One region of the Aliiglaciecola sp. genome, then DNA from elsewhere that is predicted to be linked to it. Evidence: riboswitches for the same ligand, from Rfam matches in the RefSeq annotation. Region 1 holds a riboswitch; the other holds the start of a gene.
What was found. Region 1 has a riboswitch for cobalamin ahead of ABJV04_RS00215 (TonB-dependent receptor). Riboswitches for the same ligand answer to the same signal wherever they lie in the genome.
Positions count from the first base shown of each region.

Region 1 (15,764 bases):
CGTGGTCGTGGTAACAAAGAGTGTGTAGGTCAAGGTGTTGCTAACACAGTTAATGGATTCTTTGGTGGCATGGGTGGTTGTGCGATGATTGGTCAAAGCATGATTAACATTAACTCAGGTGGTCGTGGACGTCTATCTGGGATTACCGCAGCGCTAGTCTTACTTGGTTTTATTCTCTTTGCTGCGCCATTAATTGAGATGATCCCTTTAGCCGCTTTGGTTGGCGTTATGTTTATTGTTGTCATTGGCACTTTTGAATGGGCTTCTTTCCGCATTGTGCGTGGTGTAAACAAAGAAGATGCATTTGTGTTGTTTTTGGTAACCGGTATTACCGTTGCCGCTGATTTGGCCATTGCTGTGGTAGTGGGTGTGATTGTTTCGGCGTTGGTATTTGCCTGGAAACACGCTACTCATATTAGTGCTAAAACCCATACCGATGAAGATGGTTGGAAAGTTTATGACCTTGAAGGACCGCTATTTTTTGGTTCGGTATTACATTTTCGAGATTTATTCGACCCGCAGAACGATCCACAAGATGTGGTAATCGATTTCCGTGAGTCACGAATTTGGGACTCCTCTGGTTTGGATGCCATCGACGGTTTGGCTGACAAGTACAAAGTTCAGGGTAAAAAGTTACATATTCGTCATATCAGCCCCGAGTGCAGTAATTTGTTGACCAAAGCACAGGATTACGTGGAAATGAATGTAAATGAAGATCCTCGTTATCGCATTGCCTCGGATAAATTAGGTTAAGCACAGCGAAACTTTTGCGGGGCTTTAGCCCCGTGAAAGGTAGGTGTATTCCATGGCCTAAAGGCCATGCTACAGGTTGGGGTGTTTAACCTCTTGTGGGAATGGATCATTACCTTGTAGGCGGGTGCTTTAGCCCCGTAAAAGGTATCGGTGGCGTTTAGGTATATTCCATGGCCTAAAGGCCATGCTACAGGTGAGGTGGTTTAGCCTCCTGTGGGAACGGATGATTCCTTTGTAGGCGGGTGCTTTAGCCCCGTGAAAGGTGTCGGTTTCCTTTAGGTATATTCCATGGCCTAAAGGCCATGCTACAGGTGAGGTGGTTTAGCCTCGTGTGGGAATGGATGATTCCCTTGCAGGCGGGTGCTTTAGCCCCGTAAAAGATGCCGGTTTCGTTTAGGTATATTCCATGGCCTAAAGGCCATGCTACAGGTTGGGGTGTTTAGCCTCTTGTGGGAATGGTTCATTCCGTTGTAGGCGGGTGCTTTAGCCCCGTAAAAGGTATCGGTGACGTTTAGGCATATTCCATGGCCTAAAGGCCATGCTACAAGTGAGGGGGAAAGGTGCCGCTGTTGGTATGATATATTCCATGGCCCTTAGGCCATGGAATAACAACCTATTATGATTGGTTGGTTAACCAAATAATCAATTCAACAAACTCATCTGGCGTCATTTTCGCGCCAAAAATTGCCTTGTATTTATCGTTCACAATAAACGTTGGAACGCTGCGGACCCCTTGGGTTAATTTATCATTTTTACGCACTGCGCCACGTATTCCATAGCTATTGGCTAGCTTTTTCAACTTTTCACTATCACCGCCAGCTTCAGAATAAACTTGCAAAATATCATCCATGGAAGCAATGCTTTTGCGTTCTTTATGGATAGCAGTAAAAAGCGCAGTGTTAAATTTGTCTGCTTCACCTAATTGTCGCGCGGCTAACATTGCTTTGGTCGCTGCATTCTGGGTATCTTGTTCGGCACCACCCATAAAGTTCACATGGGCTTTGGTGAAAGTCACATCACTGGGCAATTTACCTTTAAGTTCTTTTGCTATGCTCTCGAAAGTAAAGCAGTGTGGGCACCAAAACGAGAACACTTCACGAACCTGTTTAGTTTGGCTCGGTATCTCTTTTATTACAGTGTAGTGTTCACCTTCTTCCCACTTCGATTGCGCCATGGCTAAAGCTGGAATTGCGCATATAAATGCTATTAAAAAATTGCGCGTTAATTTAAAAATCATATAAATAAAATCCTATAAAAGTAATGTTATTAACGTTGTTTAGATAACCAAACAACTAAATCTGCGATATCGTCTCTAGTCATACCTTGTGCAACGGTTGCTTGATATTTTCCATTTACAATAAAGTTAGGAACCCCACTCAAGTGCTGACGATAGGTTTCGATGGTTTGGTTATTTTGTTTAAGCAGATTATTAATTTGGAAACTAGTCTCCATTTTGTCGAACTCGCCGTTATCAACGCCTTTGGCTAAGAAAATGTTTCGTAACTCTGGCGTACCGGTAATCAGTTGACGTTGTAAATGAATATAACTAAAGATAGCGCTATTTATTTCTTCTTCTCTGTCCATACTTCTGCCAATTAGCAGGGCTTTTGTTGCCGCATCTTGAATTTCTGGGCTAGTAAAGCGCATAAAGTTTACATGCACTTTTTTGAACGTGACATCTTTATCTAATTTAAGCTTTATCTGTTCTACAATAGGTTCAAAGTTAAAACAATGTGGACACCAGAATGAAAAGAACTCAAGTACTTCGGGCTCTTCTGAAACCTCGTCACTAATGATTTGGTAGTGAGTGCCTTCTTTCCATTTAGCTGGTGGAGCAGATGGTTCCGATGGGCTCTCTTTTGAGCAGGCTTGCAGTGATAACAGTATAAATAACGCAAATACAGTTGATAGTTTTTTCATATCAATCAATTCCTTCAAAAATTTGCTAAAGGTTATCATAGCTAGTAAAAGATTAGGTATAGTTAATCAGCCAGATGAATATAATCTGCGGATGAAATGCATAAAAAAACCGCTTCAAGAAGCGGTTTTTTGTATATTTAAGTTTTCTACAAGCTAATGGTGGTTGACACAAAAAAGTTTTGACCTGCCGTATTAAAGCCATTTACTTCCTGATAATCGTCATCAAAAAGATTATTTACACCGGCTTTAACACTCACTGATTCAACTATTTGCCAGCGAGCTGTTAAGTTTGTTACTTGGTAGTCATCTATTTCTACACCAGCAATATCCACCGCATTTCTAACACTTCTAAATGTTAGCTCTGCAGCGAGTTTGTCGTCTAACCAAGCGTTTCTAACTCCGACATTGAATTTGTTTCTAGGTCTTCTCAAGCGAGCTTCACCAGCACTGTCTTCTGCGTCGTTGTATGTATAGTTGGCCCACACTTTCAATCCGTTGGCGAACACTTGTTCTAGGCTAGTTTCAATACCTTTGGATTTACTTTCTCCGCTAGATTGTAAATACCCTTGATAAGATGCTAAATCGAAAACAATTTCGTTTTCTATGGACTGTTTGAAAAAGACCATTTCAGCACTCAATCCATTTTTGGTATCGATGACAAAACCTAGATCTAAGCCTTCACTGTTTTCTTCAGCCAATTGCAATCCTGCAGCGTCACCGTATGCATAAGGACCATCGTTATAGCTTTGTTCATAAATACTTGGTGCGCGGAAGCCGGTGCCATAGGTGGTTTTAAACTTCACGTCAGCAAAATCAAATGGTACGATTTTAACCGCACCTAAGCGCACACTATTATGTTTACCGAAGGTATCATTATCGTCGTATCTGTAACCTAGGTTGAATGCCAGTTGATTGTCGAATTGACCTAGCCATTCTACGAATAGACTTTTCTGATCTCGGCTTAAATCATTGCCATCGATTTCCTGGGTTTCTTTTTCCAAGCCAAAGACGAAGTCGTGCTGCTTCCAGTTTAGGCTACCTAAGTACTCGAACTTATCGATGCTACCTGAATTGCTAAACCCGTATTCGCCATTATTAATATAATCTCGATCTACATCAGTTTTATTATAAGCAATTTGATGCTGACTATTGTCCCCTTGATAATTTACAGCGCCGCGAAATGTTTGCTGTTCAGCCTCAGTGCTACAGGCGTTGATTAGCGCAAAAGTGGCATTATCGTAGCAACCATCGTATTGATTTTCGGCATCGACATTTCGAAACACTAAAGACGCCGCGATGTTTTCCGTTAAGGCCAGCTGTCCTTTAAAATGCACGCTTTGGTTGTCATAACCATCTTTCTCGCCACTTTCATCGCTAGTTTTCGCGTTAAAACCGTCACTTTTGACTTTTGAAGCCGATAAGAAGAAAGAACCGCTATTGTTGCCAGCAGCAATGTCAGCATTAAATATTTGTGTGTCAAATGAACCCGCAGCTAAGGTGCCACTAGCCTCAAACCCTTTTACTGGTTGCTTACTGTACATACTGATAATACCACCAGCGTCAGCACCGTAAGAAAGCCCTTGAGTACCACGTAAAATCTCTATTCGAGATAATTGGTTTATTAACACATCATCAAAAATTGGAGCAACTTGTGGAGAAGATGTATCGCTTAGCTCTACGTCATCTATATAAAGTTTGGTTCTGAATGCTTCTTCACCGCGAATTCTGACAGCTGTACTCTTACCCAAACCGCCTGAATTTGATACGCCAACACTTGGGGTTTGACGCAAAATTTCAGTTACATTGATTGCTGTTTGCATTTCAATATCACTTTCGTCTAGCACAGAAACACTGGTCGCTAGTCGGTTAGTGGGTAACTGAATTCGGCTAGATACAACGGTCATCTTTTCAATGTCTTGTTGTTCTGGCGAGTTTGATTGAGCATAGAGATTGGAAGATGCTAGAGCCAAGCTAACGCTTACCCCTATAAGAGTAGTTTTATTTTGCATTTTGTTTAGCCTTGTTAAGTACTCCGCCCGAGTACTAGATCATATGAGTGACAGTTTGTGGTTTTGTGCACAAACCTATGCGTCTCAGGCCGGTATCCGGGCTTACAAGTGTCTTAACAGACTCGATTAATACCTTCCCATTCTTTCAAACAGTGGTAACTTATTAATCATCAATACCTTTGGGTATCACTTGTTTACCGTTGCGGGGGCAGCGTCAGCATAAATCAGATATTACTCTAATTGCACTGTCTTCCCGTTTAACCACCGATGGTGGCACCTAAGAGGTGAGCATTATATCCATCTGTTCTTAAAAGAATAGGGGTTTATGCTTTCTGTTATTAAAATAAAGTCAGACTTGGTTCTTGGAGGGCGGAATATTGTTCTTTTAAGGCTAAAATCTGTTGTTCCCAATACTTAGCATCTGCAAACCAAGGGAACGCTTGAGGAAAGGCGGGATCCTGCCAACGACGCGACAACCACGCCATATAATGGACCATGCGCATTGCGCGTAAAGGTTCAATTAAGCTTAATTGCCCACTATCGAATTGAGCAAACTCTTCGTAGGCTTCAACTAGGGTATCCATTTGTATTCGTTGCTGGTAGGTATCACCAGACAACATCATCCATAAATCTTGAATGGCGGGTCCCATTCTACAATCATCCAAATCTACGAAAGTTGGACCGTCTCGCCACAAAATATTGCCAGGGTGGCAATCTCCGTGAAGACGTATGGAAGAGTTGGGTTTATATAAGCTCGCCGCTAACGCTGTCACTTGCTCTAAAATAGTGAAAAATGCGGTGTGCAAGCTGCTCGGAATAAGTTCTGTTTTGTGTAGGGTTGCTGTTGCTTCAAGCAAGTGCTCCTGAATACTAAACGTTGGTCGATAAGCAAACGACTGGCCTTTTGACACTTGGTGGATACGACCAATAAAGCGTCCCATCCATTCCAGTTGGTCAAGATTATCAACCTCAAATTGACGGCCACCAACGGAAGGAAATATAGCAAAATAAAACCCCTGATAACTGTGTAATGATGCGCTTTTGGTCCGTAAGGGAGCCACTACAGGGATTTCATGGTCATGCAATTCTTGAGCAAAATCATGCTCTTCTTGAATTTGTTCTCGAGTCCAGCGCTGAGGCCGGTAAAACTTGGCCACATAGCGTCGTTTGTCATCACAAACAAACTGATAAACCCTATTTTCATAGCTGTTTAATGCCAATAGGCCTGAGTCTACTAAGTATCCTTTAGACTCAATGGCATCTAAAATGGTATCAGGGCCGAGTTGTGCAAAATCAAAGGTCGTTGCATTTAAGTCATTCATCGATAAATGAACTTACTAGTTTCGCTCATCTCAACGGGATCGCTGTTGCCATCAATTGAAGTAACCTTAAATTGGAATTCTGTTACAGTTTCGTTTAACGCATAAGGGTCAATAGCAAGGCTTATGGGCAAGTTTAAGACTTCACCACCTGCAACAGTGACTTGGTCTGGACCTATGTATTTATTCCCCTCTAAGCCTACAACATCAATTTTATACGTGTGTTCAGTTTGTGACTTATTCAGTACTTTTAAGGTATATACGTTCTCAATAAGACCGTCGTTGGTTTCTCTAAATAGTGAGTTGCGATCTCTGATAATGTCGACTTCTAATGGCACTCTAGCAATAATTTCATAGGTTAAGAGGGAGGTCATTATAAATAGTACAACCGCATACCCAATTAATTTAGGTCGAAATATTTTAGTCTTACCTCCGGCTAGTTCATGTTCAGAAGTAAAACTAATCAATCCTTTAGGGTAATTCATTTTTTCCATTACCCCGTTACAAGCATCAACACAGGCACCGCAGTTAATGCACTCGTATTGCAAACCATTGCGGATATCGATACCTGTGGGGCATACCTGAACGCACAAGTTACAATCTATACAGTCGCCAATGCCTTTTTGTTTGATTTCTTCGTGACTGGTTTTTCTTGAGCGCGGTCCACGCTTCTCGCCACGGGTAGGATCATAAGCCACAGTAAAAGTGTCTTTATCAAACATGGCTGATTGAAATCTAGCGTAGGGACATATGTGTGTACACATGATTTCCCGCATCCAGCCGGCATTTCCATAGGTGCAAACAGTAAAAAAGATAACTGATAAACCTGCCCAAAAACTGACATCGAAGGTAAAAAAGTCAATAAACAATTGGTTAATGGGGGTGAAATAGCCCACAAACGTTAGTGCCGTAAGCAAGGCAACTGTTATCCAAGCAAAATGTTTTAAAGCTTTTCGCCAAAACTTGTCGAAGTCCATTTTGCGCTGATCTAGTTTAATTCGCTTGTTTCTAGCGCCCTCTATTTTTTCTTCAAACCAAATATAAATAAAAGTCCATGTGGTTTGGGGGCACATAAACCCACACCAAACCCTTCCGGCAAAAGTGGTGACAAAAAATAGAGCGAAGGCGCTAATAATTAAAATCCAAGCCAGTAGGGTTAAATCTTGTGGCCACAAGGTAAGTCCAAAAATATTAAAACGCTGGGCGCCTATATCGAACAAAACTGCTTGATTTGAGTTGTATTGAATCCAAGGGATGAGTGCAAAAATGCCAAGGAAAAATAGTCCGAAAAAGCGTCGAAAAGTCTCTAAAGTACCTTCAACTGCTCGGACATATATGCGGCTTCGTGGTGTGTATGCATTTTCATGCTTACTGGCTTCGGGTTGGTGAACTTTTACTGCGGTTACGTCTTTGATTGGAATGCGTTCACTCATTCAATTATCCTTTACGGGACTACTAAAAATCTCGATGACATCGAAATTTTTATAGGTTAGTAATTAATCCCCCTATTATCGCACAGACTGCCCGCAAATTGTTAATCTGGATCAATGAATCAACTGTTTTTTTTGCACTTTCAACTGGGTTGCGGCCTTACACCGTTAAGTATAATTGATTGAATGTTATGTAATGTAGCTGCAAAAAACTCGGGGTCGTCTAAACTTTGACCTGTCACTGCCTCCACTTGAACCCGAAAATCAGCGTAATGTTGAGTTGTGGCCCAAATGCTAAAGATTAAATGATAGGGATCAATTGGCGCTAGCTTTCCTGCTTCTATCCAACCAGAAATAACCTCGACTTTAGCTTGTACAATGGCCCTTAATGGAGACTCTAGCTGATTAAATAAAAGCGGCGCTCCTTGTACAACTTCCATACAGAACAATCGAGACTCTTTCGGATTGTCTCGGGATAAAGTGAGTTTCACTTCAATATAACTCGAGATAGCTTCGATGGGATCTTGTTCTGGTGAAAAGCCCTGTAAAGGCTTTAGCCAAACATCTAATAACTGCTGAATTACATCTAAATAAAGCTGTTCCTTGCTGGCAAAGTAGTAGAGTAAATTTGTTTTGGAAACTTCTGCTAACTCTGCAATCTGTTCAACACTTGTACCGTGTACACCGTTACTAGAAAACAAATCTAGAGCCGCCTGCAAAATCACTTTACGTTTATTTCGTTTTGCTTCGGTGCGTTTACTCTGCGTTGTTGGGCTAGATACACGTGTTGACTTGTTGGATGTTTTGTTCCGCATTGTATAAGTCATCTGTCTATTCATATCCCATTATAATTTAATCCCTGTCCATTATGTTTTAACCAAGTTTTTAATAATAAGCAATCCCATCGATACTTAATTACCAAATAAACAGTATTCACAGTGAAGCACAAATGAGGTCCAGGGATTTATATAACGAGTAGGAGACCGCAAGATTTAGACACTCCAAGGCTTTTCATATTATTCGAGTTGCCATTGGGTATTGCGAAGCAGCAAATAGAACCGTCATTTAATGGGTAACAAGAGCTAAGTAATTGTTTATATGGGTATTGATTAAAAGACTCTTGTATAAGCTGGGATAATACAGAGGCCTTTAAAGTTTAGACTAGTTAGTCTAAGTTAATCGTTCATTTTGGTTCTGGGGCTATTTTGCCGCGTTTAGATGTGAAAGTATGTTTAGGTATTTAATTATTTTAGCAGAAATAGTGATATTGGTTATGGCGCTACGCTCGTCATTCGCCCAGTATTTGTTATCTGATATGCAAAATAGTTTGACTCAATTAATGACTGATATATCAATGAAAATGGAAAAAGCGCAGCTTAAAGAGGTGCGTTATTCTTTAGCTCCTTATACTGATCAGATGCGGGATTTTCAGCGTGATTACATTCTGGAAATTACGGATACCTCCGAAAATTTAGTCAATTTTCACGCTAAATATTGTGTTCAGCGTGAAATAAACCCTTTCGTAAATGGTTCAAACTTAGAGCTAGTTTGTCACACCATTAGTAACTCCACTTTGCTAGAAACTGAAGAGTCCACTTAGTTTTCAATCGAAATAGCTTTGCCTGTTCGTTTGAGTTAAATGACCGTAAAAGTTAATTATGAGGTGGATTAATTATGCGAGTTGTTTTGAATAAAAGACAAAAGCTTGCTCCACCTAACTCAGCGTTTTCTACCCAGCATTCACCTTGGTGCCAGTGCATTATGCGCTTGATAATCGCCAAACCTAATCCGGCTCCACCTCGTTTTCTATCTCGGCTATTATCAGGTCGAAAGAAGGGCTCGAAAATACGTTTTCGATAAATTTCAGGCACACCTAAACCGTCGTCTTCCATACGCAATAATATACCTTTCGAATTTTCGGAAACATCAACTTTAATCGTCGAGTGGGCGTATCGACTGGCGTTGTTAATAAGGTTATCTATAACTCTTTCGATGAAGTGCTCATCACCTAAAATAGTAGACTCTGAACCGACAATATCAATTTTAATGTGCTGTGGGATGCTTTTTTGTAAATAGGCGATGCGTAGTCTAGATAAGGTGAGAAGGGGGATTTCAGTAATATTCAATTCTGGCTGTTGTACTTCCATACTGGTGTAGCTCAACATTTCTTGAACTAACTTTTCTAATTCATCAATATCTTTATTCATTTCAGTCCAAGGACCAGACTCATCATAGTCATGGGCCGCAATGGCGAATTTTAAACGTGATAACGGCGTTCTGAATTCGTGGGCCACCGCACCAGTTAACTCTCGTTGTGTGTTTAATAATTCACGTACACGATTACCTAAGTCGTTCAATGCAATGGCAATGGGATAAACAACCGACGTACGCTCAATATCAATGGGGGGAAAATCTCCACTAGGACCAATGCGAGTTGCGGTTTGTTTTAGTTGCAGAAGATCTTTCCATAAGGGCCATAACCAAAGCGCAATTAAACCTGCTAATAAAAAGAAAAATAAGCCACTGTAAAGTAAGTACTTGCTACTACTGGTTTGATTATGTAACAGAGTGATCTCAAGTAACTTAGCATCAGTTGATTGGAAGTAAATTTGCGTACCATTTTGGTCATCAAACAAAACGATGGGTAATTGCTTTTCTAGCTTAGCTAATTCTTCTGCGTTCCATGCCATATCGCCCATATTCAACGTTTTCACTGAAAATAAGCTTTTATCTAGGTCTTTGGCTGTGATCCCACCTCGTTGCTGCAAAACTGTAAGTGAATTAATTAACGCTGCGTCACTTTGATTTACGGCGTCGTCATTAAAAAATACATGATTAAGTAAAGCGCTCAGCGCAATAAGGGACAGGGCAATAAATATATATAAACTTAAAAATAAGCGAGTCATATTGAGGCTGGAAGTGTGTTTAACATTGGGTTACTCCCAAGCGTCAGGAACGAAGAAAAAGCCTTTGCCCCAAATTGTTTTGATCTTGTAAGGATTTTGCGGATTATCTCGTAGCTTTTTACGTAAACGAGAAATACGCACATCCGCTGAACGGTCTAAACCATCGTACTCACGACCAATTAACTCGTTGTATAAGGTCTCACGTTCAACCAATTTAGATGGGTTACTGGCTAATTTCCACAACATATCAAATTCATGGCTAGTCAGTTGTATGAGTTCATCTGACAAAAGCACTTGTCGAGAATTGCGGTTTATTTTCAACTTTCCAAAACGCAATTGGTCGCTTTGGAACAGCGTATCACTGCTTTGTGTTTCGCTGCGCCTTAACAAGGCATTTATCCGAGCTAACAATACACGGGGTTCAACCGGTTTAATTACATAATCATCAGCCCCAAGCTCTAACCCTAACACTTGGTCAAAGTCAGAGCTTTTTGCGGTCACGAATAGCAGCGGACCGGTAAAGGTTTTACGCAAAGTTTTGCATAATTCAAAGCCGTCTTCCCCTGGTAGCATAATATCCAGAATAATAATGTCAGGTTTGTATGTTTCCATGGTGCTGGACAAATTAACGGAGTCATATAAACACTGGACTTCAAAATCTTGCTGATTTAGAAAATTAGCCATCAATTGACTTAGCCGTTTATCATCCTCAATCAGTAGAATACGTTTGCTCAAAATAGACTCCAAGGTTGCCTTACACGTCTAACTTGCTTCTTGTTGGCCCTCGCTTTGATGTCCATGGTGTGGGATAAAATCACGCTGCCATCTTGCGATTTAAGGTACAAGGTCGTTTCTTCTATAAAGCGAATAACAAGTGTTTTCTCTGGAGGAGCGTCTGTCCAACAGTTTAAGGGCGTTTGCCCTTGATAGTAACAGTAAGCCCCTGGTGCTAGATTCTTAAAATGCATGGTTAACACCATTTCGCAGGTATCACCTAGATTTTCTACGATGCACACTTTTGGCTGAACATGCCAACTAGGAGAGTTGCTCCATGCCTTTGGCAAATAGGCAAGTAACATGAAAGTCAGCATGAAAAAGTAAATTAATATAGTTTTGGATTCGAGGTGTTTCATCAAAATCGACGCCCCACACCTAAAAATACATTAGTTACATTATTCTCCTCAACAATGGGACTTTTGACCATTGAAGAGTGAAGCTTGCGAAATGCTAGGTTGCTTACCCAGTGCCATTGTTCATTAATTTTTTTAGTATATAGAAAGGATATTCCTGGTTGTATTCCAGACGAGACTGAATAATGGAAATTGGGCTCAATAGTATCTTTTTCGTTAATTCCATAATAATAGTTGGCTAACTTTGCACTTTTCCAAATTAAACTGGGGCGTAATATAAATTGCCAGTCATCGCTAGCCCAAAAATATTGATAGGATAGATTCGCTTTTTGTCCATGGTGAACATTGCTCGCATCGGTTTCAATAGAGAAACTAATTTCGTGATTACCATAGTAATAATGCAATCGAGTACCGAAATTAATAGCCCAATTTCGGTCACTTATTTCATTTACTGATAGCCTTAAATCCTCAGGAGGGGGATCATCGCCTGAGCCTTTATCGGGAGAGTCCACCGAAGGGGAGGAGGGGATGACCGCTGGGACAGTGAGATTACCAGGATGCCAGAGTTCAAAGAATGTCTTCTCTCTATCTAGGGTTAGATAGCTCTCAACGCCAAAGTTTGTGGATTGCTGCCATTGGTAACCAACTTCTCCATTATCAAAATAAAACCGTTCGCCATACCAAGCTATATCAATCAAAATTAGGTTGGGGAAGTTATCGCCGTCGACCAACGGGTTGGTGCGTAAGCCTACTCCTAGGGCTAAGCCAACATCCCATTCGCCTTCTTGAATACAGTTTTTAGATGTATCACAGCCCAAAGTAGGGCTTGCAAAGCCCACTGTAATGAAAAATATGACGTATATCAGATAGTGTTTAAACACCCTGTTTTCAACCTTTCGTAAGCCCAATTTTATTAAGCAAATATTCCCTCAATATTGAAAGGTTAACAGACCTTTTACAAACCTACATCTTAGGGTTACAAATATTCACAATTATTGCCAAATTCGCAATAGAAAATGGCAAATTCAACGACTAGGATTAGTTCAATAAATGTCTCAAGATTTAATTATAGGTGTTTGCTATGTATGGACATAAAGTTGCACTAATTTGTTTGTCTACAGCCCTACTCGTTTTTGGGTGCGGAGGTGGTGGAGGTAAGGATGAAACCACCTCCAAGGAGATTGACAATAAACCTCCTCAGGTTAATCAAGCTACAGGGTTTAATGGACCTTTAGTGCAAGGTTCAGGGCAAGCCGAAAGTTATATTAAAAATGGTATTTATGCCGCATCTTTAGATAGCGCTGATTATGTGTCTGCAGAGGATATATCAAGCCCTACTGTGGGAAGCAGCAATTTTTCAACAACTAATACCATAGAAAGTGGCGTAGATGAGGCCGATAGAGTTAAATATGATGGACAAACTTTCTATCTGGCAAATTCCTCCTTTGCATCCGATGAAAATCAAAACCCAGCGCAAATAGGTATTGTTCAGCGACAGGCTAACGAGACCCTAAGTCGTCTAGATAGTCTTCAATTAACACGAGAAAATGACGATATTGTCGGTATTTATTTATACCAAAATCGCCTAGTTACAATAAGCTCTGAATCGCCTATTTATCCTATTCATGTTCTAGCCATTGCGCCTTGGGAGCCGGTAGAACAGGAATTTAGTATTCAAATCTTTAATGTTAGCGATCCACAGAATGCTAGTTCAGAAAACCTACTTACTTTTGACGGTTCACTGCTTGCAACTCGACGCATTGATAATCAGCTTTATATTGCCAGTAGTTATGTGCCTTATATCGATGGGCTTCATCCCTTTGCCACTACTGATGAAGATAAACTCACCAACTACCAAAAAGTCACGGAGTTCGCTTCCGATGAATTGATGCCGCAATTGGATATTGACGGTCATTCCAATACATTGAATCACATGGCTGAATGTTATGTACCTGAAGCGGCTACCGAAAATGACGGTTATGGGCAGATATTATCAGTAACCAGAATCAATATAGATAACCCAAACGATAACCAATCCATCTGTATGAGTGTTCAAGCCTACTTACTCTATATGTCTGAACAGTCAATCTATCTAGCCAGCAGTATTAAAGATCAACAAACGGCATTCCATAAAATTAGTTTGGCGAATATGAGCTATCAGGCTTCCGGTGAGGTTAATGGTATTTTGAGTTGGCGCAGTGATCCTTTGTTCAAAATTGATGAAAGTGACGATTATCTGCGGGTAGTCACCACAGATAACTCAGTTTCCCCTGTTGCCCATCAACTCAGTGTGCTTACTCAAAATGGCAATCAATTAACTGCTGTTGCGAGTTTGCCCAATGACATTCAAAGCGAAGCGATTGGTAAACCTGGAGAAGATATTTATGCAGTGAGATTTATTGATGATAAAGCATACATAGTGACTTTCGAAAGTATCGATCCCCTCTATGTGGTTGATTTGAGCGACAACACCGCCCCTTTTATTGCCGGGAGTTTGGAAATACCAGGATTTTCTAGTTATTTGCATCCTCTGCAAAATGGTTTGTTGTTGGGTGTTGGGCAACAGGTGCAGATTGAAGATCTGCCTACTAATAGTGAAACAACTAACAATGAAGATAATCAGTCCAAATCTGAGGAGGTTGCAGAGGTAATGCTTTCTCCACCACCTGCTGAGCCCGTTGGAATGAAAGTAAGCTTGTTTGACATTCGTGACCCCAGTCATCCCATTGAACTTTCGTCGATAATAGCCGCGGATGCATATACACCTGTGGAGTTTAACTATAAAACCTTAAGTGTATTAGAAACTGATGGCTCGTATCGATTTGCATTTCCAGTGGAGAAACTGAACGTCTCTATCAATACCAGCTCTGCAGGCAATGTCGTTGATGTACCTAACAACAGTTTGATGTTGTTTGAAGTTGAATCGAAGAGTACAACGCCGGAGTTGTTATGGTTAGGGAATGTCAAAGCGGATGATGGTGCTAACGACTATAGTTATTCTGGTGAAGATCGCAGTGTTATCCAAGGGGATTACGTGTATTTCTTCCATGGAAATCACGTTTGGCAAGCGCTTTGGAAAAACCCAAGTGCCGTAACCGGACCTTTTTAAGGCTGTCCATGTAATGCCCTCTGAGTCGGGGTATTAGGCCTTAAGAGCCGTCTTTTTATTAAGGCGGCTATTTTTTATTTTAGCAGTGGGATTGTATTGGGAACATTTTAGGTACTTTCCCTGTCTATTTTTTTGTAGCATAGAGTTTAATTGCTTTATCCGTCTATTTTTCATACAGTGAATTGGGTTAAATAAATAGGCATGGAATTATTTAAGTAAACGGGCTATTCAGTGAACGTTCATAAATGGGGTTTAAACTGTAACAATACTGATTGTTTAACTTAATCTAAGGAGTTTAATAATGAAAAAATTGTCATTAACACTGTTTGCTATGGTTGCAACAACGGCTTCTTGTTTCAGTTATGCCAAAGCCGATGTGGAAATTACATGGGAAAACCCGAAAGAGTTTCGAGATGTTAAACCCACACTACAATCGCGAACTAAATTCAGAGAGCAAACCTTTAGTCATCTTGAAGAGTATATTAATGAGCTCGCTGAGGATTTACCCGATGGGCAAAAACTGTCCATCACTGTGACAGATCTGGACTTGGCTGGTGAAGTTTGGCCATCTGCTTTTGTTGGCATGGGTACAGGTGGCGGTGAAGTGAGAGTAGTGAAGCAACTCGACATCCCAAGAATGACCTTCTCTTACTCTCTAACAGATACCAATGGTGTGGTTTTGCATTCGGCAGAGGAGGTGAAATTGAAAGATATGACCTTTATGGATAATGCTAATTTCTTATCAAGAAATGACTCACTACGATATGAAAAGAAAATGATTAAAGAATGGTTCAAAGATGAATTTCCAGATTTAATTGCCAAAAAATGAAAAAAAAGCCGCCATTTGGCGGTTTTTTTCTGACCATTTGTTCAGGTTTTTTATTTGAATAATCCTTTAAAATCAACATGAAACAATTATTTCACTAATTTCCTTGTGAAATAATATTACCCTCAATAGGTTTCTAGACCTTTTTATTCCGTTGAATTACTGACCTGTTTCTGACAATATCATTGACGGAAAAAGGTCCAGTTTGTCATGTTAATGTCACACATAGACAATACCATCCGACCACCACTATAAAGGGCTCAGCCCAATAAAAATAACAAATTATAAGCCATTAAATGGCATTCTAAGTACTCAGGTTAGGAGAGGCTATGAAAGTTAAGTATCCAGCGTTGCTGGCGCTT
Region 1 covers NZ_JBDWYG010000007.1:36,219-51,982, forward strand. The annotation lists gene ABJV04_RS00200 (SulP family inorganic anion transporter) at 1-753, shown strand, start outside; gene ABJV04_RS00205 (DsbA family protein) at 1,370-1,990, opposite strand; gene ABJV04_RS00210 (thiol:disulfide interchange protein DsbA/DsbL) at 2,020-2,673, opposite strand; gene ABJV04_RS00215 (TonB-dependent receptor) at 2,820-4,682, opposite strand; cobalamin riboswitch at 4,752-4,978, opposite strand; gene ABJV04_RS00220 (serine/threonine protein kinase) at 5,021-6,004, opposite strand; gene ccoG (cytochrome c oxidase accessory protein CcoG) at 6,001-7,434, opposite strand; gene rutR (HTH-type transcriptional regulator RutR) at 7,575-8,246, opposite strand; gene ABJV04_RS00235 (hypothetical protein) at 8,660-9,031, shown strand; gene ABJV04_RS00240 (ATP-binding protein) at 9,084-10,337, opposite strand; gene ABJV04_RS00245 (response regulator) at 10,368-11,072, opposite strand; gene ABJV04_RS00250 (DUF3019 domain-containing protein) at 11,069-11,470, opposite strand; gene ABJV04_RS00255 (MipA/OmpV family protein) at 11,470-12,348, opposite strand; gene ABJV04_RS00260 (beta-propeller domain-containing protein) at 12,549-14,576, shown strand; gene ABJV04_RS00265 (DUF3016 domain-containing protein) at 14,878-15,405, shown strand; gene ABJV04_RS00270 (ExeM/NucH family extracellular endonuclease) at 15,732-15,764, shown strand, end outside.

Region 2 (15,764 bases), on a different contig from region 1:
ACGAAAGCTTTATGCACAACGTACCTAAAGGGTCCGAGACACACTTTAAAGTTGTTCTTGTTACGCCTGAGTTTGCAGGTAAGCGTTTAATTAATCGCCATAGAGCGGTAAACGCTGTGCTCAAAGAGGAACTTGCTGAGCAAATTCATGCATTGGCGTTACATACTTACACCGGAGAAGAATGGCAAAACTTATACGGTAACTCGCCAGACTCACCTAATTGTTTAGGTGGGATGAAGCAAGCCGCATCGTAAAACAGTTTGTATCTAGGTGTGCCTATTCCTTTCAAGGGCACGCCTTAATATCGTAAAGGGGATGTCAGATAATCACTCCTGCTGATAAATTCGCCTAGTCTGCTGAATTTGCTTACACAAAACTTCAACCTCACTTAATACTCGGGTGGTCATTCGAAAGAGCTTATCGGCGTCTGGACGAAAGATGAAACCGTGCTGTACGGCAGGCAAAAAACTAAACTTTTGCCAATTATATAATTTATTGACTGACTGCTTATTTGATTTAGGTTGAATAATGGCTTGCGGCATTTTGCTAATGACTTGCTCAAGGGATACTGAAGGATAGTCATTATCTAGTTCAGCAAAAATGTTGATGGCACCGCAGGTGTTTAAATGTTGTTGGGGCCAAGCATTACCCGCAATGGTTTGCAGGGGAGCAGGCCAAATTTCGAAAAATACGCTTACCGGTGTTTGATTAGCAAAATCGTGCCTTAGTTTTGCCAATTGTGTTAAATAAGTGTCTGCACGATGCTTTGCTAGAGTTTGTCTACCGGTTAGATCACCAAGCATCAGCAACTCTTTTCCGACATCTTCTAAGGTTTTTGGGTCAGAATAAACCACTGGAATACCAAATTGTTGTAACCGATCCAAATCCTCAAGTGGATTTCCACTTTTCCATGCGATTACCAGATCGGGTTTTAACTGCAAAATCTTTTCAATTTGCAAACGACTATGATCACCGACCCGCGGTAAGGTTTTGGCTTGTTCTGGATAATCGGCATATGAACCCGTGGCAATAATTTGCTCTCCGGCACCGATGTCAAACAGCAGTTCTACAATATGAGGAGCTAAGGCGATGATTTTAAAATTTTGTCGTTCGTTTTGTTTTACCTGCTCAAAATTCTGTACCGTTGTGGCATTAGCGGTTGATAGCAATAGGCTATGAAAACCCAATAAACAACACACCAGAATGTTTTTGATGTTTGGCACAGACAAGATTAGCGTCCTCGGTTTTTTTGCAGGGCAAATAAGAAAAATAAGCTGCCAATGGCTGATGTGATAATCCCAATGGGGATTTCTTGATTTTCCACAACCACCCTGGCGATGACATCGATCCATATTAAAAAACTACCGCCAACTAACACACAGCCGACAATTAAATTTCTGCTCGTTACTCCAAACCAGCCTCTAACAATATGCGGGATCATTAACCCAACAAAGCCGATACCACCACAATATGCGACTATGCAGGATGTTAGTGCGGCGCAAATGATTAATACCAGTAAACGCAGTGAATCAACTTTGATTCCTAAGGTTTGAGCGTTTTCATCACCTAATAACATTGCGTCCATATGACGACCAAAAAGCCAAAGTAAAACAACACTAATAGTAACGATAGGAAGCATAATCCAGACGAACCACATTTGCGCATTGGCTAAGCTTCCTAGTAACCAAAATATCACTTTATTAGCGGCAAAGGGTTCCGCCATAAATAATAAAAAGTGGCTTAGGGCACTGAGCATAAATGACACCGCCACGCCTGCCAAAAGTAAATGTTCGGTACGATTTCCAAACAGTTTTCGAGACAAAATTTGCACAATAATGACTGCCAGAAATGCACCAAGGAACGCAGCTAGCGGTAACGCATAAGTAAAGGGGATTTGGGCTAGGTACGCAAAAATGGGAGAGTGTGAGGCCAAACTACCATTAAACAATAGGGTTGCAATACTTGCTCCTAAACCTGCTCCAGAAACCACTCCAAATAAATAGGGATCGGCTAAAGGGTTACGATATACGTTTTGCAAAGTCGCCCCGGCAACGGCTAATCCCGCGCCCACTAAAAAGCCCACAAGCACCCTAGGTAAGCGAACTTGCCAGAAAATAACCTCTTCAACATTGGCTTCACAACTATTTGCCATACAGCGTAATACACTGAGTAAATCTAGGTCAGCGGCACCAAAAAATAGGCCTCCCAAGATACTAAGTATGCTAAAACTGGCTAGAAATCCCCACTTGCCCTTAGACATTAGCTAAACCCATATCATCTGCGGGCTCTTCAATATCGATGTTGGGGGGATAAAATTCGATTCTTATTTTGTTATTGTTGGGCTTTTCAATTACTTGGCATGGAGTTTTGAAAACCTGTTGCAAGCGTTGTTCTGTCAATACTTGTTTGGGTGGGCCGAAGGCTAACAATTGCCCTTGGGCAAGTAGACAAATTTTATCGCAATAGTCGGCTGCGTGATTTAAGTCATGTAAGCTCATCACTATGGTAACTTTGTTTTGTTTGGCTATTTTGCACAACAAAGATAATATTTGATGCTCATAATACACATCTAAATGGTTTATGGGTTCATCTAAAACAAATAACCCTGCTCCTTGCACCAATGCTCTAGCAATTTGCCCACGTTGTTGCTCGCCTCCTGATAAAGAGCTAAACAGTTGGTCGCTTTTTTCAGTCAAACCCACTTGCGCGATTGCTTTTGCAACTCTGGCTTTATGCTCAACTGATACTTTAGAAAATATAGACTGATGGGGAAGTAAGCCCATACTAACTATTTGTTCTAAATCGAGGTTGAAGACACTATTATTGAACTGATTCACCACCGCTATTTGTTTCGCCCGGATACTTGCAGTGAAACTTTCAACTGGGGTTGCCTGCCAAAATACCTGTTGCTCGGACGGATACTGACCCGAGATTAACTTTAACAAAGTGGTTTTACCCACACCATTAGGTCCAACCACCCCAATGATTGTCCCTTCTTCTGCCTGAAACTGTATATCAGAAAGTATCTGCTTTTCGTCAATATAGTAATTAAGGTGGTTAAGTTTGAGCATTACTGTGACAGTTTTTCCCATTCATCTGAGTCGCACTAGTTTGGCGATAGGTTTTTGTTAGTCGAGTGCGTGCCTTCGTATCGATTTATTCGACATGAACGATGTTGATAATAGGGGGATTCGCAATGAAATGATTACCCAAGACGATCGTGAATTCCCGCACGCTAGAAAAAAGATATAGCTGAAGATCTGGCTGGTATCTGACTTATGACTGACAATATTGCCTATCAATTACAGTTGCGGGTACAGTTTTGGATTTACACCAAATTCCCATTTCGTTTCACTTGATGCGCAGGAAATAAAATTATCCCTTTCCTAAATAAAGTGAAAAACCGAATCTAATATATAGCCAAAATATAACAATCTTTATGCTTGCGCCCTAGCGTTATTTGCGAAAAAAACGTTTAATATCGTACAAATAGAATAATTAGACAGGTGTATGGAAATGTTTAACGCCGCATCCCTATCGCGGACCATTGACGTTTTTAACGATAATATTTGCAAATTAGTAAGCTGGTTTACGTTATTTATGGCGTTAATCACATTGTTAATTGTGGTGCTACGTTATGGTTTTGATATTGGTTGGGTTGCGATGCAGGAATCTGTTATGTATTTGCACGCCTGTGTCTTTTTATTGGGCAGTGCTCATACGTTACGGGTTAACGAACATGTTCGAGTCGACATCTTTTACAGTGGGTTTGATAAGGTTAAAAAAGCTAAAGTCGATACCTTTGGTACTCTATTTTTTATGCTGCCGGTGAATCTGTTTATATTAATAATTTGCTGGGACTACGTGACATCTTCTTGGGCCATAATGGAAGACTCACAGGCAGCTGGTGGTTTACCTGCTGTCTTTTTACTTAAAACCTTCATACTGTTGTTCGCCGGTCTTATGGTTTTGCAGGGAATTTCAGAGTTAATTCGTAATATTAATGTCTGGTTGAATCATCCTAAAAACGCAATTACAGAGGGTAAATAATGGAATACCTCTCACTGATAATGTTTTTAGTTGTTTGTTTAACCTTATTACTGGGTTATCCCGTTGCGTACACCTTAGCGGGTACCGCTTTAATATTTGCCGGCGGTGGCGCTTTATTTGGCGTTTTTGATACCGCTTACCTGCATGCTGTGCCTAGCCGACTCTACGGCATAGTTACCAATCAAACTTTGATTGCCGTGCCTTTATTTGTGTTTATGGGCGTCATGTTAGAAAAATCCAAAGTTGCTGAAAGACTATTAATCGCCATGGGACAAGTCTTTGGTAGATTGAACTCAGGCTTAGCAATTTCTGTGGTTTTGGTTGGTATGTTGTTAGCAGCCAGCACCGGTATCGTCGGCGCTACCGTAGTTACCATGGGCTTGTTGTCATTACCTACCATGTTAAAACAAGGGTATTCTCCCTCATTTGCTACTGGGGCGATCTGTGCAACCGGTACCTTAGGGCAGATTATCCCTCCTTCAATTGCCTTGGTTTTGTTAGGTGATGTGTTATCAAGCGCATTCCAGCAGGCTCAACTCAATATGGGGATATTCTCCCCTGATTCGGTTTCTGTCGGGGATTTATTTATTGGTGCCTTAGTGCCAGGCATGATTTTGGTAGGGATGTATTTACTCTATGTGGTGTTGTTTGCTAACCGCCATATCGATAAAACCATAGGCGAGGAACAGCGTGAATCACAAGTATCGGTTAATTTAGCTGGGGCCTTGTTACCGCCACTTATCCTCATATTTGTGGTCTTGGGGTCTATCTTAGGGGGATTTGCAACGCCCACTGAGGCCGCTGGAGTGGGAGCTGCAGGCGCTCTTATTTTGGGCTTAGTGCAAAAACAAGTTGATTGGAACAAGTTAAAAGAAGTCATGTTAAGCACCACTCGAGTAACTTCTATGGTGTTTCTGATTCTCATTGGTGCTTCAATATTTTCCTTAGTGTTTAGAGGCTTTGGTGGTGAAGAGTTAATTGAGCACTTTTTTGAACAGCTACCTGGAGGCACATTCAGTGCCGTGTTGTTAGTAATGGTAGTGATCTTTTTACTTGGCTTTATTCTCGATTTTATCGAAATTACTTTTGTTGTGGTGCCTATCATTGCGCCAGTTTTGTTAGCTATGGGCGTCGATCCTATTTGGTTAGGTATAATGATTGCGGTGAATTTGCAAACTTCGTTTTTGACGCCACCTTTTGGTTTTGCATTGTTCTATTTGCGCGGAGTCGCGCCTGCTAATGTTCAGACCACTCAAATATATAAAGGCGTGATACCCTTTATTATTATTCAATTGCTATTATTAATAGGCTTGGCTATTTGGCCGGATCTGGTAACGTGGCTGCCTTCTATGTTGTGACCCTTATGGATTTATTGAAATGAAAACCTTAAAACTTGTCTCATTACTTTTTAGCATCATTGCTGTTACCGCCTGCGGTGGCAAGTCATCTTCAGATGCTGGTGCTAGTGCCTCAGAGCAGACCTATGAATGGAAATTAGTCACTTCGTGGCCGAAAAATTTTCCTGGGTTAGGTAGAGCCCCTGAAACATTTGCTAAAAACGTTGAGCGCATGTCTAACGGCCGCTTAAAAATTAAAGTCTTTGGTGCGGGCCAAATGGTTCCGGGGTTTGAAGTGTTTGATACTGTTTCCAGTGGGGCCGCTGAAATGGGACATTCAGGTTCTTATTATTGGAAAGGTAAAGCGCCAGCTGCACAAATTTTTACAGCTATCCCCTTTGGCATGAATGCCACTGAATTTAATGCTTGGCTGCACTATGGTGGTGGCTTAGAAATGTGGCGTGAACTCTATGCACCATTTAATTTAATTCCGTTTGCTGGTGGCAATACTGGTGTTCAAACCGCAGGTTGGTTCAAAAAAGAAATTAATAGCGTGGAAGATTTGCAAGGTTTAAAAATGCGTATCCCAGGTTTAGGGGCTGAGGTTCTTAAAAAATTGGGTGGTATTCCTGTGGCCCTGACCGGCGGTGAGTTATTTACGTCTTTGCAATCTGGTGCCATAGATGCGACAGAATGGGTTGGCCCATACAACGATTTATCATTCGGACTTTATAAGGCGGCAAAGTATTATTATCACTCAGGTTGGCATGAACCTGGGGCTAGTTTAGAGTTTATTGTTAACAAAAGCGCATATGAATCTTTGCCTGAAGATCTACAGGCAATAATTGAGGTAGCCACTAGAGCAGTGAATCAAGATATGTGGGACGAGTATACGGCAGCAAATAATGATGCTGTACAAGCACTGGTTGAAACCCATGGCGTTGATATGCGTCCTCTTCCTAAAGATGTCATTGTAGCTCTGCATGCCGCTAGCATTGAGGTGATGCAGGAGCAATCCGCTGCCGATCCTACGTTTGCTAAAATTTATGCGTCTTACCAAAAATTCCAGGAAGGGGTATCTAAATACCATCAACTTTCTGAAATGGAATATTATAATAATCGACAAGAGAGAAAATAAATTAGCTGTTCAGATTTGTTGTTATGGCAATGCCTATTACAATAGAAGCTTATTCAGTGAAAGCTATACTTACGCCTTTATAAATCTTGTTTGTGATTGGGTTTTGATAGTTAAACGGCTGTTTAAAATGTTCGGAAAAATTTTTGAGGAAAATAGACTATGGTAATTAAGCCCAAGGTACGTGGCTTTATCTGCACTAACGCTCATCCTGTTGGTTGCGCTGCGAGTGTTGAAGAACAAATCGAATATGTTAAAAGTCAGGGAGATTTAGGAGAAGGACCCAAAAACGTTCTAGTGTTGGGGTGCTCAACTGGCTACGGTCTTGCGTCTCGCATAGTATCGACTTTCGGTTATGGAGCCAAAACCCTTGGTGTTTGTTTTGAAAAACCACCTACAGAGAGAAAAACTGGTACTGCGGGTTGGTATAATACGGCTGCATTTCATCAGCAAGCAAAAGACGCTGGTATTTATGCAAAAACCATAAACGGTGATGCATTTTCCAATGAAATCAAACAACAAGTGATTGAAACTCTTAAAGCCGACATAGGTAAGGTTGATTTGGTCATTTACAGTTTGGCTTCTCCTCGCAGAACCGATCCAGAAACTGGTGAAGTGTATAAGTCTACTCTAAAGCCGGTTGGACAAAACTATAAAACCAAAACCTATGATACTGATAAAGATCTGATCCACGAAATTGAATTAGAAGCTGCAAACGAAGACGAAATTGCCAATACGATTAAAGTTATGGGTGGTGAAGATTGGGAGCTTTGGTTGAATGCTTTAGCCGAAGCTGATTTGTTGGCAGAAAATTGCAAAACAACAGCCTATACCTATATTGGTAAAGAGTTAACTTGGCCTATCTACGGTCAGGCGACTATTGGTAAAGCCAAAGAAGACCTTGATCGTGCAGCCAGTGAAATTATTAAGCAGCACAGTGACAAAAATGTTTCTGCTTATGTTTCATCGCTAAAAGCGTTGGTAACCCAAGCTAGTTCGGCCATTCCTGTGATGCCTTTGTACATATCATTAATTTACAAAGTGATGAAGCAGGAAGGGACCCACGAAGGTTGTATCGAACAGATCACCGGCTTGTTCCAGCAAAAATTATTAGCTGATGCTCCTGAAACTGACGAAGACAATAGACTTCGTATGGATGGAAAAGAAACGAATGAAGCAACTCAAGCCGTTATCAAAGGTTTGTGGGATCAAGTTACCCAAGATAATTTCCATGAACTGAGTGATTACGCTGGTTATCACCATGAGTTTTTGAAGTTATTTGGTTTTGACATTGAAGGTGTTGATTACGAACAGGATATCAATCCTTTAGTTGAGTGGTAGAAGATCGTTAGACTCCTATTAAATGGTATATCAAACCCTAATTAACGTTCGCGTGTTAGGGTTTTTAATATTTTTAAGGGGTCTTAAAAAAATTCAGCACTGCTCATAAATTGCACTATATTTAGAAAAACCTTAATTAATATACGGAAAATCCCTATTTAGCCGTAAATAGCGTAGCGTAAACCGGTGGAATAATGCTAAAATTCCAGAGTTTACTGACATGAGTTGCCTTATTTAGTTCATAAGTAGCTCATTTGCTCAATCATTCTCTTGCGAGGTGTGGACCAATACGGAAGTTATTTCTGTGTTCACCTGGTTAAGGATTCACACTCAACAAAAGACAAAAATAGTAGATAAGTAAGATCACCTTTGAGTTTTCAAGCGAAACTGCGGATGTCGTCATTTTTCGCACTTTTAAGCAGAATTCAAAATTGATATTTCTTTCACTTTAATTTTATTTTTACAAGACTGCGGTTGCATATGATAAAAATCAAGCAAGGGTTAGACCTTCCTATTAAGGGGGCTCCTAACCAAACAATTCAAAACGGCCCAAGCATCACACGCGTGGCTGTATTGGGGGAAGAATATGTTGGCATGCGTCCTACCATGTTTGTTCAGGTAGACGATGTAGTTAAGAAAGGTCAGGCTCTTTTTGAAGACAAAAAGAATCCTGGTGTTCTCTTTACTGCGCCAGCAGCGGGCAAGGTAGTTGAAGTTAATCGCGGAGCAAAACGTGTTTTGCAATCTGTGGTAATTGAACTAGCTGGTGATGAGCATGAAACCTTCGACAAATATGAAGCTAGTCAATTGAGTTCAATTGCTCGCGAAAAAGTTGAAGAGAATTTGGTTAAGTCAGGTTTGTGGGTCGCCTTAAAAACGCGTCCTTACAGCAAAGTACCTGCACTGGGAAGTGAACCAAAGTCAATTTTTGTCACTGCTATGGATACCAATCCGTTGGCGGCTGATCCTGAAGTTGTGATTGCACAGCGTAAAACCGATTTTGAAAACGGTTTAGCTGTTTTGAAACAACTTACCACAGGTTCGGTTTACGTTTGTAAGGCTCCTGGTGCTGACATTCCTACTGGTTCAACTAAGGTTGAAGTAGAAGAGTTTGCTGGACCACACCCTGCGGGCTTAGCTGGCACACATATTCACTTTTTAGACGCTGTTGGTGCGAGCAAAACAGTTTGGTCAATTAACTATCAGGATGTTATGGCGTTTGGTGCGTTGTTTACATCTGGAGAGTTAAACAACCAACGTGTTATTGCACTTGGCGGTCCAGCTGCTAAAAACCCTCGTTTGCTAAGTACCATTCTTGGTGCTGATACTGAGCAATTAACTGCTGGCGAAACTGAAGGTGATGATGTTCGTGTTATCTCAGGTTCAGTGTTAATGGGCACAAACGCCCACGGTGTTCACGGTTTCTTGGGACGTTATCACACCCAGATTTCTTTGTTGCCTGAAGGCCATGAGAAAAAATTCTTAGGGTGGTTAGCGCCAGGTAGTGATATGCATTCTGTTACTCGTGCTTATCTTGGACATTTGTCACCTAAAAAATTATTTAATATGACAACGTCGACTAACGGTTCAGATCGTTCAATGGTGCCAATCGGTAACTATGAGCGCATTATGCCGCTAGATATTTTACCAACTCTGTTGCTTCGTGACATTATTTCTGGTGATACCGATAGTGCTCAAACTCTAGGTTGCTTAGAACTTGACGAAGAAGATTTGGCGTTGTGTACGTATGTTTGTCCGGGTAAATACAACTACGGACCTATTCTACGTGACTGTCTCACCACCATTGAGAAAGAGGGTTAGGTCATGGGATTAAAAGCCTATTTAGAAAAAATAGAACCGAATTTCGAAGCCGGTGGTAAATATGAAAAGTTTTATGCGCTTTATGAAGCTGCAGCAACTATCTTTTACACGCCAGGTAAAGTAAACAAAGCATCAACACATGTTCGTGACAGCATTGATCTTAAGCGCATCATGATCATGGTTTGGATGGCAACCTTTCCAGCTATGTTTTACGGTATGTATAACGTAGGTGCTCAAGCTCATGAAGCTTTATTGCTGGGCGCTGGCACATTACCTGATATTTGGCAGGCTAATTTGTTTACTGCCTTGGGTGGTCAAATTGGTGTAGAAGGCACAGGCTGGTTAGGCATGATGTCTTACGGCGCTTGTTTCTTTCTTCCTATTTACGCCACTGTGTTTATTGTTGGTGGTTTTTGGGAAGTGTTATTTGCATCTGTGCGTAAACACGAAATAAACGAAGGTTTCTTCGTTACCTCAGTGCTCTTTGCATTGACGCTACCAGCCACTATTCCTTTATGGCAAGTTGCTTTAGGTATCACCTTCGGTGTGGTAATTGCCAAAGAAGTATTCGGTGGAACAGGTCGTAACTTCCTAAACCCAGCCTTGTCTGGTCGTGCTTTCTTATACTTTGCCTATCCGGCGCAAATCTCTGGTGACCAAATTTGGGTTGCTGCAGATGGATACTCTGGTGCAACTTGGTTAAGTAAAGCTGCATCTGGTGAGATGGACTATACCAATATGGACCTATGGTGGAATTCTTTCTTCGGAAACATCCCAGGTTCTGTAGGTGAAGTATCTACCCTTGCGATAATGCTTGGCGGACTCTTTATTATTTACATGCGTATTGCTTCTTGGCGCATTGTGTTGGGTGTGCTTTTAGGTGTTGCTTTCTTTGCATCCCTATTGAACTTTGTAGACAGCAGTACTAACCCAATGTTCGCTATGCCTTGGTACTGGCATATGGTAACTGGCGGTTTGGCCTTTGGTATGTTCTTCATGGCAACTGACCCAGTATCAGCTTCGTTTACCAACAAAGCTAAGTGGGCATATGGTTTCTTAATCGGGTTTATGACAGTGATGATTCGTGTCCTTAACCCAGCATTCCCTGAAGGGGTTATGCTAGCCATATTATTTGCAAATTTATGGGCGCCACTATTCGATTATTTCGTGGCTCAAAGTAACATTAAGCGGAGGGTTGCTCGTGTCGGATAAGAAAAAAGAAACCTTAGGCGGAACTATCGGTGTTGTTGTTGCCGTATGTTTGGTTTGTTCTGTTGTAGTGTCTGGCGCAGCGGTAGGTTTGCGTGAAATGCAACAAACAAACGCTGCTAACGATAAGCGTAGTAATATATTACAAGCTGCTGGTCTCGAAACTACAGCTGACTGTGACGTACCTTGTACCTTTGATAAGTTTGTAACTGAGCGTTTCGTTGATTTAGAAACGGGTGAATATGTAGAAGTTGAAGAAGACTTCGATATGTACAAAGCCGCTAAACAAGAAGCGTACAGTGTCAAAGTTGAAAACAGCAATGTTGGTTTTCAGAGTCGTTCAAGTGTTGCAAGCGTTTACTTAATTGAAAATGAAGCCAATGAAGTTACTCGTATCGTATTACCTGTCCATGGTTCAGGCTTATGGGATTTGATGTACGGATTCCTTGCTATTGATGCTGACGGTAACACCGTTCGTGAATTGGTTTACTATCAGCAAAAAGAAACTCCCGGACTAGGCGGTGAAGTGCAAAACCCAAGCTGGAAAGCGAAGTGGGACGGCAAAAAACTGTTTAAAGATGGCGATGTGGCAATTCAAGTTAAGAAAAATGCAGGGTCTAATAACGACTATGCGGTTGATGCGCTATCTGGTGCAACCTTAACTAGTAATGGTGTGCAGAACACATTGACATATTGGTTGGGTGAGAATGGTTATGGACCATACCTTAAAAATCAGACTTGGAAATCATAGGGCGAAGCACAATGGCTGAAACTAAAGAAATGAAAAAGGTGCTGTTCGGACCCATTCTGGACAACAACCCCATCGCATTGCAAGTGTTAGGTGTTTGTTCCGCACTTGCTATTACAACTAAATTAGAAACTGCATTGGTTATGGCCTTAGCTCTAACCTCAGTTACAGCATTCTCTAATTTATTTATTTCACTTATTCGTAAGCAGATACCTTCTAGCGTACGTATTATTATTCAAATGACTATTATTGCTTCTTTGGTAATCGTTGTTGACCAAATTCTAAAGGCGGTCGCCTACGATATAGCTAAAGAACTATCGGTATTTGTTGGTTTGATCATAACCAACTGTATCGTTATGGGACGGGCAGAAGCTTATGCTATGAAGAGTCCTCCTTTCATGAGCTTCCTTGACGGTATTGGTAATGGCTTAGGTTATTCAATGGTACTTATCGTTATCGGTACTATTAAAGAGCTATTTGGTTTCGGTACTATTCTTGGTTTCCCAATTTTGCCATTAGTGCAAAATGGTGGCTGGTATCAAGGTAATGGTCTATTAATTCTACCTTTCAGTTCTTTCATTTTGATCGGTGGATTAATTTGGTTTATTCGTACCATTCGTCCTGAACAAGTCGAACCTAAGGAGTAAGACATGGAACATTATTTAAGCCTTTTTGTTAAGTCTGTCTTCATTGAAAACATGGCATTGTCACTGTTCTTAGGTATGTGTACTTTCTTAGCAGTATCTAAAAAAGTAAAAACTGCTATGGGACTTGGTGTTGCGGTTATCGTGGTGTTAGGTATTTCAGTACCTGTAAACCAAGTAATTTACGTGAACATTCTTGCTCCTGGCGCACTTGCTTGGGCTGGTTTCCCTGATGCAGATTTGAGTTTCCTAAACTTCTTAACCTTTATCGGTGTTATCGCAGCATTAGTTCAGATTCTAGAAATGAGTTTGGATAAGTTTTTCCCAGCGCTATATAACGCGTTAGGTATTTTCTTACCGCTAATTACCGTTAACTGCGCCATCTTTGGTGGTGTAGCTTTCGCCGTACAACGTGAATATAACTTCACTGAAAGTGTGGTTTACGGTATCGGTAGTGGTGCAGGTTGGGCAATCGCGATTACCCTACTAGCAGCAGTACGTGAAAAATTAAAATATGCTGATATGCCGGAAGGCATACGTGGATTAGGCTCTGTGTTTATGATTGCAGGTCTTATGGCATTGGGTTTCCAGTCGTTCACTGGCGTAGCCCTTTAAGCGAAGACACTAAGGAGTATTTGTAAATGAATCCAAATGAAATTTACCTTGGTGTAGGTATGTTTATTGCCATTGTATTGGCACTCGTACTTATCATCATGTTCGCAAAGTCTAAGCTTGTACCATCAGGCGACGTGACTATCACTATCAATGGCGACCCAGATAAAGCCATTACAGCCTCACCAGGTGGCAAACTGCTAGGTGCTTTGGCTGATTCAGGCATATTTGTATCTTCTGCCTGTGGTGGCGGTGGTTCATGTGGACAGTGTCGAGTTGATATAAAATCAGGTGGTGGTGAAATTCTGCCTACTGAGCTTGACCACATTAGTAAACGTGAAGCTAAAGAAGGTTGCCGCCTATCTTGTCAGGTTGCGATTAAACAAGACATGGATATTGAGTTGCCAGAAGAAGTCTTTGGTATTAAAAAATGGGATTGTGAAGTTATTTCTAACGATAATAAAGCAACCTTTATCAAAGAACTTAAATTGGCTGTGCCAGACGGTGAAAGTGTTCCTTTCCGTGCCGGTGGTTATATTCAAATTGAAGCTCCACCTCATCACGTTAAATATAAAGATTACGATATTCCTGACGAGTATAAGCCTGATTGGGAACGTTTCGGTTTCTTTGATATTGAATCTAAAGTTGATGAAGAAACTATTCGTGCTTATTCAATGGCTAATTACCCAGAAGAAGAAGGCATCATTATGTTGAACGTGCGTATCGCTACGCCTCCACCCAACAACTTGAGCTTGCCTGCTGGTAAAATGTCATCATATATTTGGAGCTTGAAAGAAGGCGATAAAGCCACTATTTCTGGTCCATTTGGTGAGTTCTTTGCTAAAGACACACAAGCTGAAATGGTCTTTGTTGGTGGTGGTGCTGGTATGGCACCAATGCGTTCTCACATTTTCGACCAGTTACGTCGTCTTAAAACCGACCGTAAAATTACTTTCTGGTATGGTGCTCGTTCACTACGTGAAATGTTTTATGTTGAAGATTTCGATATGCTGCAAAAAGAAAATGAAAACTTTAAGTGGCACGTTGCATTATCTGATCCACAACCGGAAGATAATTGGGAAGGTGATACCGGGTTTATCCATAACGTATTGCTTGAAAACTACTTAAAAGATCACCCTGCACCTGAAGATTGTGAGTTCTACATGTGTGGTCCTCCTATGATGAATGCGGCCGTAATCAACATGCTTAAAGAGTTAGGTGTTGAAGACGAAAACATCATGTTAGATGACTTCGGTGGCTAACTTTTAGATGGAAATTGTTAAGAGGGACATTTAATGTCCCTCTTTTTTTTCCAACCTATCAAATTGTGTGAATGGCGTTTTAAATGAGTAAATTAAAATCCCTTGGCCTACTGCTTTGTGTTGCAGTGGTTATTTTCATTGTTTGGAATGACCCTGATAATGCCGGTGAAGTGCATTTGTCAGGTGCAACTATGGGCACAAGTTACAATGTTAAAGTGCCCTCAGCTAAAGGAATGGCGCCAGAAGAGTTACAACAAAAAATCGACGCGCTTTTGGTGGATATTAATAAATTAATGTCGACCTACGATCCAAATTCGGAACTCTCGCGCTTCAATCAGCAACTATCTTCTGAACCGTTTGAATTGTCGCCAGCAACCTTGAAGGTATTAAAGGAAGCTAAGCGGCTTGGTGAGGTTAGCGATGGGGTACTTGATGTTACCGTTGGACCATTAGTGAATTTATGGGGATTTGGGCCGGATGCTCGACCAGATAAAATACCCTCTCAAGAAACCATCAACTCCGTTAAAGATAAAATTGGATTGAATAAATTAGTGATCCAAGGCTCTACTATAATTAAGCTACAGCCAGACTTGTATGTGGATTTATCTACCATTGCAAAAGGTTACGGAGTGGATGCTGTGGCTGAGTTATTGGAGTCTTACGGCTACACCAACTATCTAGTCGAGATTGGTGGAGAGATGCGTGTTGCTGGGGTAAAAAGTAATGGTCAAGAATGGCGCATTGCAGTAGAGAAACCCGTCAACGATGAACGCGCTGTGCAATCTATCTTGACCATAGGTAATAACGCTGTAGCTAGCTCAGGCGATTACCGTAACTACTTTGAACAAGATGGTATGCGTTATTCTCATTTAATTGATCCTCGAACCGGTTACCCCATTACACATAATTTAGTTGCCGTCACTGTTGTGCATCCTTCGTCGATGACTGCAGATGGTTTAGCTACTGCTCTGAACGTGCTTGGTAAGGAAGATGCGTTACGTGTAGCGAAACAGCACAATTTGGATGTGATGTTAATTACCCGAGAAAATGGCGACTTTAAAGCGTATACTACGGGTAAATTCGACGAATATATTAACGCTGCGAACGAGCAGTAATTTAACTTGAAATAACTAGGATATATTGTGAGTACGTTTATTTTAGCCTTTGTGTTTTTTCTAGTTGTGGTGTTAGCCATGGCAGTTGGGTACATATTTCAACAAAAAACTATCTCCGGAAGTTGCGGCGGCTTAGGTGCCATAGGGATTTCTAAAGCCTGTGACTGCCCTGAACCATGTGACCGCAAAAAAGCGCGTTTAGAAAAAGAGGAAATCCGCCAGAAAAAATTAGCTGAGTGGAAACAAAACCAAATTCTATAACCTGTGCTAGGGAAATAGGTAACAAGGTTGTGTGGCTCAATACAACCTTGTTACCTTCAATAGTTATTCTATCCCTCTATTCTTGATACTCCCTTTCTGATTCTGTTATTTATTTTCTAACTTGCTTAGCAATGAAATTGTTAAAATCTGCTGCAAATTGAATTACCTTTACTACACTTAATAAAAAGGTAAGCAGGGATAGAAAAATGCCAAAAGAAACACCAATAGA
Region 2 covers NZ_JBDWYG010000038.1:173,699-189,462, forward strand. The annotation lists gene ABJV04_RS09935 (BolA/IbaG family iron-sulfur metabolism protein) at 1-254, shown strand, start outside; gene ABJV04_RS09940 (cobalamin-binding protein) at 327-1,223, opposite strand; gene ABJV04_RS09945 (iron ABC transporter permease) at 1,232-2,260, opposite strand; gene ABJV04_RS09950 (ABC transporter ATP-binding protein) at 2,253-3,071, opposite strand; cobalamin riboswitch at 3,245-3,374, opposite strand; gene ABJV04_RS09955 (TRAP transporter small permease subunit) at 3,517-4,050, shown strand; gene ABJV04_RS09960 (TRAP transporter large permease subunit) at 4,050-5,408, shown strand; gene ABJV04_RS09965 (TRAP transporter substrate-binding protein) at 5,428-6,525, shown strand; gene fabV (enoyl-ACP reductase FabV) at 6,685-7,863, shown strand; gene ABJV04_RS09975 (Na(+)-translocating NADH-quinone reductase subunit A) at 8,344-9,684, shown strand; gene ABJV04_RS09980 (NADH:ubiquinone reductase (Na(+)-transporting) subunit B) at 9,688-10,896, shown strand; gene ABJV04_RS09985 (Na(+)-translocating NADH-quinone reductase subunit C) at 10,886-11,644, shown strand; gene ABJV04_RS09990 (NADH:ubiquinone reductase (Na(+)-transporting) subunit D) at 11,656-12,288, shown strand; gene nqrE (NADH:ubiquinone reductase (Na(+)-transporting) subunit E) at 12,292-12,900, shown strand; gene nqrF (NADH:ubiquinone reductase (Na(+)-transporting) subunit F) at 12,927-14,159, shown strand; gene ABJV04_RS10005 (FAD:protein FMN transferase) at 14,243-15,274, shown strand; gene nqrM ((Na+)-NQR maturation NqrM) at 15,302-15,535, shown strand; gene ABJV04_RS10015 (hypothetical protein) at 15,742-15,764, shown strand, end outside.
Region 2: another riboswitch for cobalamin. It lies ahead of ABJV04_RS09950 (ABC transporter ATP-binding protein); the one in region 1 lies ahead of ABJV04_RS00215 (TonB-dependent receptor).